One region of the Streptomyces sp. NPDC005648 genome, then DNA from elsewhere that is predicted to be linked to it. Evidence: riboswitches for the same ligand, from Rfam matches in the RefSeq annotation. Region 1 holds a riboswitch; the other holds the start of a gene.
What was found. Region 1 has a riboswitch for glycine ahead of gcvP (aminomethyl-transferring glycine dehydrogenase). Riboswitches for the same ligand answer to the same signal wherever they lie in the genome.

Region 2: linked by a shared signal. The riboswitch ahead of gcvT (glycine cleavage system aminomethyltransferase GcvT) and the one ahead of gcvP (aminomethyl-transferring glycine dehydrogenase) in region 1 are both predicted to bind glycine.

Annotation. Positions count from the first base shown of each region.
Region 1 covers NZ_JBEXCS010000067.1:8,868-14,217, reverse strand. Annotated here, with positions in the region: gene gcvP (aminomethyl-transferring glycine dehydrogenase) at 60-2,948, opposite strand; glycine riboswitch at 3,123-3,219, opposite strand; gene ABZT17_RS31155 (PRC-barrel domain-containing protein) at 3,341-3,718, shown strand; gene ABZT17_RS31150 (DNA polymerase IV) at 3,836-5,203, opposite strand; gene ABZT17_RS31145 (MerR family transcriptional regulator) at 5,291-5,350, opposite strand, start outside.
Region 2 covers NZ_JBEXCS010000138.1:11,275-16,624, forward strand. Annotated here, with positions in the region: gene ABZT17_RS42290 (enhanced serine sensitivity protein SseB C-terminal domain-containing protein) at 1-549, opposite strand, end outside; gene ABZT17_RS42295 (enhanced serine sensitivity protein SseB) at 728-1,522, opposite strand; gene ABZT17_RS42300 (AAA family ATPase) at 1,568-2,263, opposite strand; glycine riboswitch at 2,446-2,544, shown strand; gene gcvT (glycine cleavage system aminomethyltransferase GcvT) at 2,690-3,808, shown strand; gene gcvH (glycine cleavage system protein GcvH) at 3,931-4,308, shown strand; gene glyA (serine hydroxymethyltransferase) at 4,325-5,350, shown strand, end outside.

The sequences.
Region 1 (5,350 bases):
CCCGTCACGGCAAAGGCCCCGCCGAAGCGGGGCCCCGCACCTCAGCCGCTGCCTCGGCCTCAGTCCTCGTACGCGTCCAGCGGCGGGCACGAGCACACCAGGTTCCGGTCACCGTACGCCTGGTCGATCCGCCGTACCGGCGGCCAGTACTTGTCGGCGGCCGAGACCCCGGGCGGGAACACGGCCTCCTCACGCGAGTAGGCGTGTTCCCACTCCCCGCCCAGCGCGGCGGCGGTGTGCGGCGCGCCACGCAGCGGATTGTCGTCCGCGGGCCACTCGCCCGCGCCCACCTTCTCGATCTCCGCCCGAATGGCGATCATCGCCTCGCAGAACCGGTCCAGCTCGACGAGGTCCTCGGACTCGGTCGGCTCGATCATCAGCGTGCCGGCCACCGGGAACGACATCGTCGGCGCGTGGAACCCGTAGTCGATGAGCCGCTTGGCCACGTCGTCCACCGACACCCCGGTGGCCTTGGTGAGCGGCCGCAGATCGATGATGCACTCGTGCGCGACCAGCCCGCCGGGGCCGGTGTAGAGCACGGGGTAGTGCGGTTCGAGCCGCTTGGCGATGTAGTTGGCGGAGAGCACGGCCACCTGCGTGGCCCGCTTCAGCCCCTCACCGCCCATGAGCCGGACGTAGGCCCAGGAGATCGGCAGTATCCCGGCCGAGCCCCAGGGCGCGGCGGAGATCGGCCCGACCCCCGTCTCCGGCCCGGCGGCGGGCTGCAGCGGGTGGTTCGGGAGATACGGCGCCAGGTGCGCCCGTACCCCCACGGGACCGACGCCGGGACCGCCGCCGCCGTGCGGGATGCAGAAGGTCTTGTGCAGGTTCAGATGGGAGACGTCACCGCCGAAGTGCCCGGGCTTGGCCAGCCCGACCAGCGCGTTGAGGTTGGCGCCGTCGACGTAGACCTGGCCGCCCGCCTCGTGCACCTGGGCACAGATGTCGGCGACATGCTCCTCGAACACACCGTGCGTCGAGGGGTACGTGATCATCAGCACGGCCAGCTCGTCGCGGTACTGCTCGATCTTCGCCCGCAGGTCCTCGACGTCGATCTCGCCGTCCTCGGCGGTCTTCACGACGACGACCTTCATCCCGGCCATCACGGCGCTCGCGGCGTTCGTCCCGTGCGCGGACGACGGAATGAGGCAGACGGTCCGCTGCTCGTCCCCGTTGGCCCGGTGGTACCCGCGCACCGCGAGCAGACCGGCCAGCTCGCCCTGCGACCCGGCGTTGGGCTGCAGCGACACCTTGTCGTACCCGGTGACCTCGGCGAGCCGCTCCTCCAGCTCATGGATGAGCGTCAGATACCCCTGCGCCTGCTCGGCGGGCGCGAAGGGGTGCAGCTGCCCGAACTCGGGCCAGGTGACCGGCTCCATCTCGGTGGTCGCGTTGAGCTTCATCGTGCAGGAGCCCAGCGGGATCATGCCGCGGTCCAGCGCGTAGTCCCGGTCGGCCAGCCGCCGCAGGTACCGCAGCATCGCGGTCTCGGAGCGGTACTGGTGGAAGACGGGGTGGGCCAGGAACTCGTCGCTGCGCAGCAGCCCCTCAGGCAACGCCTGCGCGGCCGCGGCGTCCAGGGCGGCCACGTCCCCCTCCAGCCCGAACGCCGTCCATACGGCGGCCAGTTGGGCCCGCGTGGTGGTCTCGTCGCACGCGATCGAGACGTGGTCGGCGTCGACCAGGTGCAGATTGACCCCGTTGTCCCGTGCGGCGGCGACGACCTCGGCGGCGCGCCCGGCGACCCGCACGGTGAGCGTGTCGAACCAGGAACCGTGCACCACCTCGACGCCGCCGGCCCTCAGCCCTTCGGCCAGGATCGAGGCGTACCGGTGGGTGCGCCACGCGATCGTGCGCAGCCCCTCCGGCCCGTGGTAGACGGCGTACATGCCGGCCATGACGGCGAGCAGCACCTGAGCGGTACAGATGTTGCTGGTGGCCTTCTCCCGGCGGATGTGCTGCTCACGGGTCTGCAGCGCCAGCCGGTACGCCTTGTGCCCGTCCGCGTCGACGGACACCCCCACGAGCCGCCCGGGCAGGCTCCGCGCGAACTTCTCCTGTACGGCCATGTAGCCCGCGTGCGGCCCGCCGAAGCCCATCGGCACACCGAACCGCTGCGTCGTACCGACCGCGATGTCCGCCCCGAGCTCACCCGGCGACTTCAGCAGGGTCAGCGCGAGCAGGTCGGCGGCGACGGTGACCAGGGCGCCCAGCTCGTGCGCCTGGTCGATGACCGGCTTGATGTCGCGTACGGCACCGGAGGCGCCGGGGTACTGGATGAGCACGCCGTTGATCTCCCGTGCGGCGATCTCGGCCGGGATCCCGTCGCTCAGATCGGCGACGACGATCTCCACGCCGGTCGGCTCGGCGCGGGTCTCGATCACGGCGATGGTCTGCGGCAGCGCGTCCGCGTCGACGAGGAAGAGGCCCTTCTTGTTCTTCCCCATCCGCCGGGACAGCGCCACGGCCTCGGCGGCGGCGGTCCCCTCGTCGAGCAGCGAGGCACCGGAGGTGGGGAGCCCGGTGAGGTCGGCTACCACGGTCTGGAAGTTGAGGAGCGCTTCGAGCCGCCCCTGGGAGATCTCGGGCTGGTACGGCGTGTACGCCGTGTACCAGGCGGGATTCTCCATGACGTTGCGCAGGATGACGGGCGGGGTGAAGGTGCCGTAGTACCCGAGCCCGATCATGGACCCGAGCACCTGGTTCCGGTCGGCGAGCGAACGCAGCTCGGCGAGCACCTCGGCCTCGGTACGCGCGCCCGGCAGCTTCAGGACGTCATCGGCGTTCTTGATCACATCCGGCACCGCGGCGGCGGTGAGCTCGTCCAGCGAGCCGTACCCGACCTGCGCGAGCATCTTGGCGCGGGCTTCCTGGTCGGGCCCGATATGGCGCTGTTCGAAGCGAATACCCTGCTCGAGCTCGGCGAGCGGAATGCGGTGGGCGGTCATTGCGGAGGCCTCCTGGTCTGACGACCTTCGAGGGGCACCACGGCACGGGTACCCGAACGGCCTCCCCCTCTGTCATCTCGACCTGAGAGCTTCACCGGGTCGCCCAAGAGCTCCCGGCTTTCACCGTCGGTGAGAGCGGAAGCCGTCGACACCCGCCCTGCTTTCCAGAGTGACCTCGTCCGTGCGGTACGTGTGCCTGAGAGATTCCGGGGAGGATTTGCTCCTTCGGCGCCCCCGGAAGTTCTCCGGAGGACTCTCCCGCGCGGGGTCAGCAGCCGCTGCCAGCGTACCAGCGAGGTCGGCACCGGGGCGTTCGAGTGGCCACCTTGTCCAATGTGCTCTTTTGTAGTGCTTACGGATGAGTTGCGAGTGGCGAACCAGTGGAGGGCCCCGTGCAGACCGACATCGATCCGCGCAATCTGATCGGCCGCAAGGCGTTCGACCGCAACGGCACCAAGATCGGCACCATCGACGAGGTCTACCTCGACGACGCGACCGGCGTGCCGGAGTGGGCGGCCATACGCACCGGCCTCTTCTCCCGCGACGCCTTCGTCCCGCTGGAGCCCAGCGAGCTGATCGAGGGCACCCTCCACATCCCCTTCGACCGCTCCCTCATCAAGGACGCCCCCGACTTCGGGGTAGGCCGTCATCTCTCCCCCGAACAAGAACTCCAGCTCTACCACCACTACGGCCTGGACGTGGCCCCGCCTCCCCCCTTCCCCGACCGGGACTTCGGCAGGCTGGCGGGCACGGAGGACGCGGGGGCGTAGAACCGCTGGAACCTGCGTGGCTGCGTGCAGTCGTGATGCTCGGGCGGCACGGGTGGGCGCAGCGGCACCCCGCAAGCGCGGGCGAGCGGCACTCCCCCCCTCCAGCCCCAGCACCGCTCACCCCCGAACCTCGTCCACCGAGACCCCTGCTCCCCCCTCCACCAACGGCAACGGATCAGCCGGCTCCAGCTCAGGATCATCGACCGAGAACGTCCGCACCCGCCCCACCTCGGACCCCGGGGTCTCGAACCGCACCGTCACCCGTCCCAGACCGCTGCCCTGCACCCACCCGTGCCCGAACTCGGCATGCCGCACATCGTGCCCCGCCGACCACCGGCGCTCGACCACCACGACCCGCTCCTCCACCGCACCGCCCTGCTCCCCCTCGTCGTCCGCGAGCTCAGTCCCCTCCCCCGCCGCCTGCGCGAACAGGTCCTCCTGCGTGTAGTCGGCAAGCCCGCTCACCCCCACACCCAGCAACCGCACACCCCCCGTCGTGTCCACGCCCTCCAGCAGCCGAGCCGCGGCCTCCCGCACCACCGCCGGATCGTCGGTGGGCCCGCGCAGCGTCTCCGACCGGGTCAGCGTCGAGAAGTCGTACCGCCGCACCTTCAACACGATGGTCCGCCCCGACAGCCCGGCCCCCCGTAGCCGCCGCACACACCGGTCCGCCAGCCGCTGCACCTCCATCCCCACCCGCAGCCGGTCATGGATGTCCACGTCGTACGTGTCCTCGACGGAGACCGACTTGGCCTCCCGCTCGGCGACCACGGGCCGGTCGTCGTGGGCCAGCGCCATGGCGTGCAGGGCATGCCCGTGGGCCTTGCCCAGCAGCCGTACGAGCTCGTCCTCCCCGGCCTCGGCGATGTCGTCCACCGTGCTGATCCCGGCCCGCCGCAGATGGTCCCCCGTCGCCGGCCCCACCCCCGGCAGGGTCCGCACCGGCATCGGCCCCAGCATCGCCCGCTCGGTGCCGGGCTCGATCAGGACCAGCCCGTCCGGCTTGGCCTCCTCGGAGGCGATCTTCGCGAGCATCTTGGACGCGGCGAGCCCCACCGACCCGGTGAGCCCCGTGACGGCCCGTATGTCGGCCCGCAGCTTCTCCCCGACCAGTCGGGCCGAGGAGGCGTCCCAGGCCGCCTGACCGGCCTCCAGGTCCACGAACGCCTCATCCAGGCTGAGCGGCTCCACCAGCGGCGACAGCCCGTGCAGCAGCCCCATCACCTGCTCGCTGATCGCCCGGTAGAACCCGAAGCGCGGCACCAGATACGCGGCGTTCGGCGCCAGCCGCCGCGCCTGCGCCATCGGCATCGCGGACCGCACTCCGAAGACCCGCGCCTCGTACGAAGCCGTGGCCACCACCCCACGCGGCCCCAGCCCGCCCACGATCACGGCCTTCCCGCGCAGGCTCGGCTTGGACGCCTGCTCCGCCGAGGCGTAGAAGGCATCCATGTCGAGATGCAGGATCGTGGGCGCGTTTCTCACATGTCCGATGCTGCCCTACGCCACTGACAACGCCCCCGTACGACCGCCCGGAGGCTGTCGACGCCCTGAGGGGACCGCCGCTCCCGTCTAGACGGCCCGGTTGCGGCGCCGCGCCAGCTCGTCGGTCGGGTTCTGCCCGATGAGGGT
Region 2 (5,350 bases), on a different contig from region 1:
GATGGCGAGATACGGCGCCCCCAGCGCCGGCTGCACCCAGGCGCGGCGCAGTGAGCGGACGGCCGGGGTGCGGTGGGCGTTCTGCACGAGCAGGCCGTAGAACTGCGGGATCTCGATGGTCGGTTCGCTCAGGCGCAGCGGGCCGGCGGGCTGGCGGTCCAGGCCGGTGGCGATACGGCGCAGGTCCAGCCACGGGATGCCGACGCCGCCGCCGGGGGCGTGCGGGTTGAGCCAGAGGCCGTAGTGGTCGGGGTAGAGGGTGCGGGCCACGTCGATGCCCTCGACCACTTCGTACGAGCGGTTCCAGCCGCTGGCGCTGAGCTCCTGGGCGGAGGTGACACAGGGGGCGTAGCCGTAGCCCTCGACGTCCATGTTTCCGTACTGGGCGTCGGGGGAGCCGGACTGGCCGTGCCACAGCAGCATCCAGATCTGGCCGGAGCCGGGGGTCGCGAGGGCGCGGAGGAGCGCCTCGTAGGCGTCGTAGCGCCCGGGGGTCACCTGGCGCAGCATGTGCTCGACCGTGCCGGTCGTGGTACCGCTGGCGCTCACGTGTACCGCCCCTTCTTTTCGATGCCCCGTTGTATGGAACGAGTCTAAGCGCCCAGTGACTCGGGACTGGTCGTACGTGCGCGAGTGCGGGTGCGTCGTGGCTGGTCGCGCTCGCGCGGCGGCAGCCGCATGTCCGGTACGGCCCCACGCCCCTGAGGAGGCGTCACCCCGGCCCCGCCTAGAAGTGGTCCCTCGTGTAGAACGGGCGGACCTGGTCCCGCATCCACAGGGCCACCGGGTCGTCCGTGACGTCCAGCAGAACCAGGTTGACCGGCCACTGGGTGGGGATTCTGGTGACGGCGCGTTCCAGGGCCTGGAGGGGGAGCACGCGCAGGTCGCCCTCCCACTGGGAGAGTTCGACGCCCACGAACATGACGGGCGCCGCCGTCTCGACGGCCGCCAGGCAGCGGCGGGCGGTCACGACCACCCCGGTGCCGGCGAACTCCTCGGACGCGGCGGCCAGGAAGTCGATCGGGTCGTCCTGCCAGTCCGGCTCGTAGAGCTTCACCCGGCCGCCGGAGGCGGGGCCGTCGAGCACCGTGCGGCCGACGCGGCAGAGCTCGGCGACCGCGGGGGGCGGGACGGGGACGCCGATCACGCCGTCCGGGTTGATGGCCAGGCCCACCTGCGGGGGCAGTCCGCGGGCGAACTCGACCGCCGGGGCGATCGTGTACGACATATGGCTGCCCACGACCTGGCGGAACTGCTCCTCGGAGCTGAAGACCGGGACATAGGCCTGGCCCTCGATCTCCATCGTGGGCAGGTCGAGGGGGCCGCTGTGCGGGCCGCCGCCGTTGGGCAGCGGGATCCAGAGGAAGCTGCGGCCCAGGACCTCGATGATCCTGCCGCCCGCGGCGGGAATGCCGAAGGAGGCCGACAGCACCTCCTCCAGCTCGTTGCCGGGCCATCCGCCGTGCGGATGGGGGTGTGCCTGCGTGGGAAAGTCCGCGGGAAGATCCGCCGGGAAGTCCATCTGTCTACGACCGCCTGCTGTGAACCACTGCTGTGGCAGGAAAGGCTAGCGGGTGGAGCCGACATCGGGTCGGTTCGTGAAGGCGATCCGGCGCAGCACGTCCGCCGCCGGACGGTCCAGCAGCAGCGCCGAGCCCACGCCCGGGGGCAGGTCGCCGCGTTCGACGGAGCGGATGAGGCGGGCCGCTGCCGAGCGGTGGCGCAGGAACGCGTAGCGGGAGACGCCCCGGCCGCGCTCGCGCTGGCCCTCCAGGGCCGTGCCCGGCGGGACGTCCAGGAGCAGCAGGTGCAGGGTGCCGCCCCGGCGGCGGGCCTCACGGGCCAGCCAGTCGCGGACCCAGGCCTGGGTACCGCAGTCGTGGACCACGACGCCCTCGCCGGAGCGCAGGGCGCGGCGCAGTCCGGCGAAGTGGGCCAGGCGGACCAGGGGGCGGTAGAGGGCGTACGGCAGGAAGCCGGGGGCCCGGGCGTCCCAGCGGTCGCGGGTGTCCTGGGAGTCGACACGGACGCCGTTGACCGCGCGGTTCATCAGGGTCGACTTCCCGCTGCCGGGCAGGCCCGTGACGACGACGAGGTCGCGGGGGCCGAAGAGCAGGGCGTGCGGACTGTGTCCGGAGCGGTCGCGCAGGTCGCGGACGACCGGTACCGGGCGCTCGCACCGCTCGCGGGCCGGGGCCGTGGGCTGCTTCGGCAGCGCCACGGCCGAGGTCGTGGCGTACGCCGTGGTCCTGTTCACCGTGATCGTCCTCCCTGCGGGGTCAGGAAAGGTTCTGCCCTGCTTGTGTAAAGAGAAGGTAATGCACGGTCTCTCGCGGTTCCGTTCGGTTCCGGCCACAGCCCCGTCACAAAGGGGAGGGGCGGAGGTGACCTGCCGCGGGCGGGGTCGGCGTGCAATGATGTGCGCGCAACTGCATACCGGCCGTTTGAATCCGCGCGGGAGAGTCCCCGCAGCAGAGTCTGCGGGGCGCCGAAGGAGCAAGTCCCTCCCTTGAATCTCTCAGGCCCCGTTACCGCGCGGGCGAGGCACATCTGAAAAGCGGACCACCGATCCGGTGGTCCCACCCAAGGTGCAAGCCATGGCTTCATGGCGAACCTCTCAGGTTCCGATGACAGATGGGGAGGAACGACCTCGCCCGTCATGCCTTTTGCCCTGGGAGACATCCGTCCGATGAGCAGTACAGATATCCGTCGTACCGCGCTCGACGCCCTGCATCGCTCGCTCGGCGCGACGATGACCGACTTCGCCGGCTGGGACATGCCGCTGCGCTACGGCTCCGAACGCGACGAGCACCTCGCCGTACGGACGAAGGCCGGGCTCTTCGACCTCTCGCACATGGGCGAGATCACCGTGACCGGCCCGCGGGCCTCCGCCCTGCTCGACCACGCCCTGGTCGGCAACATCTCGTCCGTCGGGGTCGGCCGCGCCCGCTACACCATGATCTGCCGGGCCGACGGCGGCATCCTCGACGACCTGATCGTCTACCGGCTCGCCGAGACCGAGTACATGGTGGTCGCCAACGCCTCCAACGCCCAGGTGGTGCTGGACGCGCTGGTGGAGCGGGCGTCCGGCTTCGACGCCGAGGTGCGCGACGACCGGGACGCCTACGCGCTGATCGCCGTCCAGGGCCCCGAGTCGCCCGGCATCCTCAAGTCGCTCTCCGACGCGGACCTCGACGGCCTCAAGTACTACGCCGGTCTGCCCGGGACGGTCGCCGGGATCCCGGCGCTCATCGCGCGCACCGGCTACACCGGCGAGGACGGCTTCGAGCTGTTCGTCGAGCCGGGGCACGCCGTCGAGCTGTGGCAGGCGCTGACCGAGGCCGGCGAGGGCGTCGGGCTCGTCCCCTGCGGGCTGTCCTGCCGGGACACGCTGCGTCTGGAGGCGGGCATGCCGCTGTACGGACATGAGCTCAGCACCTCGCTGACCCCCTTCGACGCCGGGCTCGGCCGGGTGGTGAAGTTCGAGAAGGAGGGCGACTTCGTGGGGCGCGAGGCGCTCGCCGAGGCCGCCTCGCGCGCCGAGCAGAACCCGCCGCGCGTCCTGGTCGGCCTGGTCGCCGAGGGGCGGCGGGTGCCGCGGGCCGGGTACCCGGTGGTCGCCGGGGGCGAGGTGATCGGCGAGGTGACGTCCGGCGCCCCCTCCCCCACGCTCGGGAAGCCGATCGCGATGGCCTACGTCGACGCGGCGCACTCGGCGCCGGGCACCTCGGGCGTGGGCGTGGACATCCGGGGCAGTCACGAGCCGTACGAGGTCGTGGCGCTGCCCTTCTACAAGCGGCGCAAGTGACACCGTCGTAGCCGACGTGCCATGCCCCGGGCAGTGAACTCGCGCACATCGTCCCTGCTCACCGGCGTGGTCAGCAGTCCCCCATTCATCAGCACTCCCCCGCGTACAGGAGAATTCAGGCCATGAGCAACCCCCAGCAGCTGCGCTACAGCAAGGAGCACGAGTGGCTGTCGGGCGCCGAGGACGGCGTCTCGACGGTCGGCATCACCGAGTTCGCGGCCAACGCGCTCGGCGACGTCGTCTACGCCCAGCTTCCCGAGGTGGGCTCCGCCGTGACCGCGGGCGAGACCTGCGGCGAGCTGGAGTCGACCAAGTCGGTCAGTGACCTGTACTCCCCCGTCACCGGTGAGGTCACCGAGATCAACGAGGACGTCGTCAACGACCCGTCCCTGGTCAACTCGGCTCCCTTCGAGGGCGGTTGGCTGTTCAGGGTCCGGGTCACCGAAGAGCCGTCCGACCTGCTCTCCGCCGACGAGTACACCGCCCAGAACGCCGGCTGAGGAGTCGTACCGCCTGATGTCCGTTCTCAACACCCCTCTGCATGAGCTCGACCCGGAGATCGCCGCCGCGGTCGACGCCGAGCTGGAGCGCCAGCAGTCCACCCTCGAGATGATCGCGTCCGAGAACTTCGCGCCGCTCGCGGTGATGGAGGCCCAGGGCTCGGTCCTGACCAACAAGTACGCCGAGGGCTACCCCGGCCGGCGCTACTACGGCGGCTGCGAGCACGTCGACGTGGCCGAGCAGATCGCCATCGACCGCCTCAAGGAGCTGTTCGGCGCGGAGTACGCCAACGTCCAGCCGCACTCGGGGGCCTCCGCCAACCAGGCCGCGCTGTTCGCGCTGGCCCAGCCCGGCGACACCATCCTGGGCCTGGACCTCGCCCACGGCGGCCATCTCACCCACGGGATGCGGCTGAACTTCTCCGGCAAGCAGTTCCATGTGGTCGCCTACCACGTCGACGAGGAGACCGGCCTGGTCGACATGGCCGAGCTGGAGAAGCTGGCCACCGAGCACCGGCCGAAGGTGATCATCGCCGGCTGGTCGGCGTACCCGCGGCAGCTGGACTTCGCCGAGTTCCGCCGGATCGCGGACGCGGTCGGCGCCCACCTGTGGGTCGACATGGCGCACTTCGCGGGTCTGGTCGCGGCCGGGCTGCACCCCAACCCGGTCGAGTACGCCGATGTCGTCACGTCCACCACGCACAAGACGCTCGGCGGCCCGCGCGGCGGGATCATCCTCGCCCGGCAGGAGTTCGCGAAGAAGCTGAACTCGTCCGTCTTCCCGGGCTTCCAGGGCGGTCCGCTGGAGCATGTGATCGCGGCGAAGGCGGTGTCCTTCAAGGTCGCGGCGGGCGAGGAGTTCAAGGAGCGCCAGCGGCGTACGGTGGACGGTGCGCGCATCCTCGCCGAGCGGCTGACGGCCGCCGACGCCCGCGAGGCCGGGGTGAACGTCCTGTCCGGCGGCACGGACGTGCACCTGATCCTCGTCGACCTGCGCGCGTCCGAGCTGGACGGACAGCAGGCCGAGGACCGTCTCCACGAG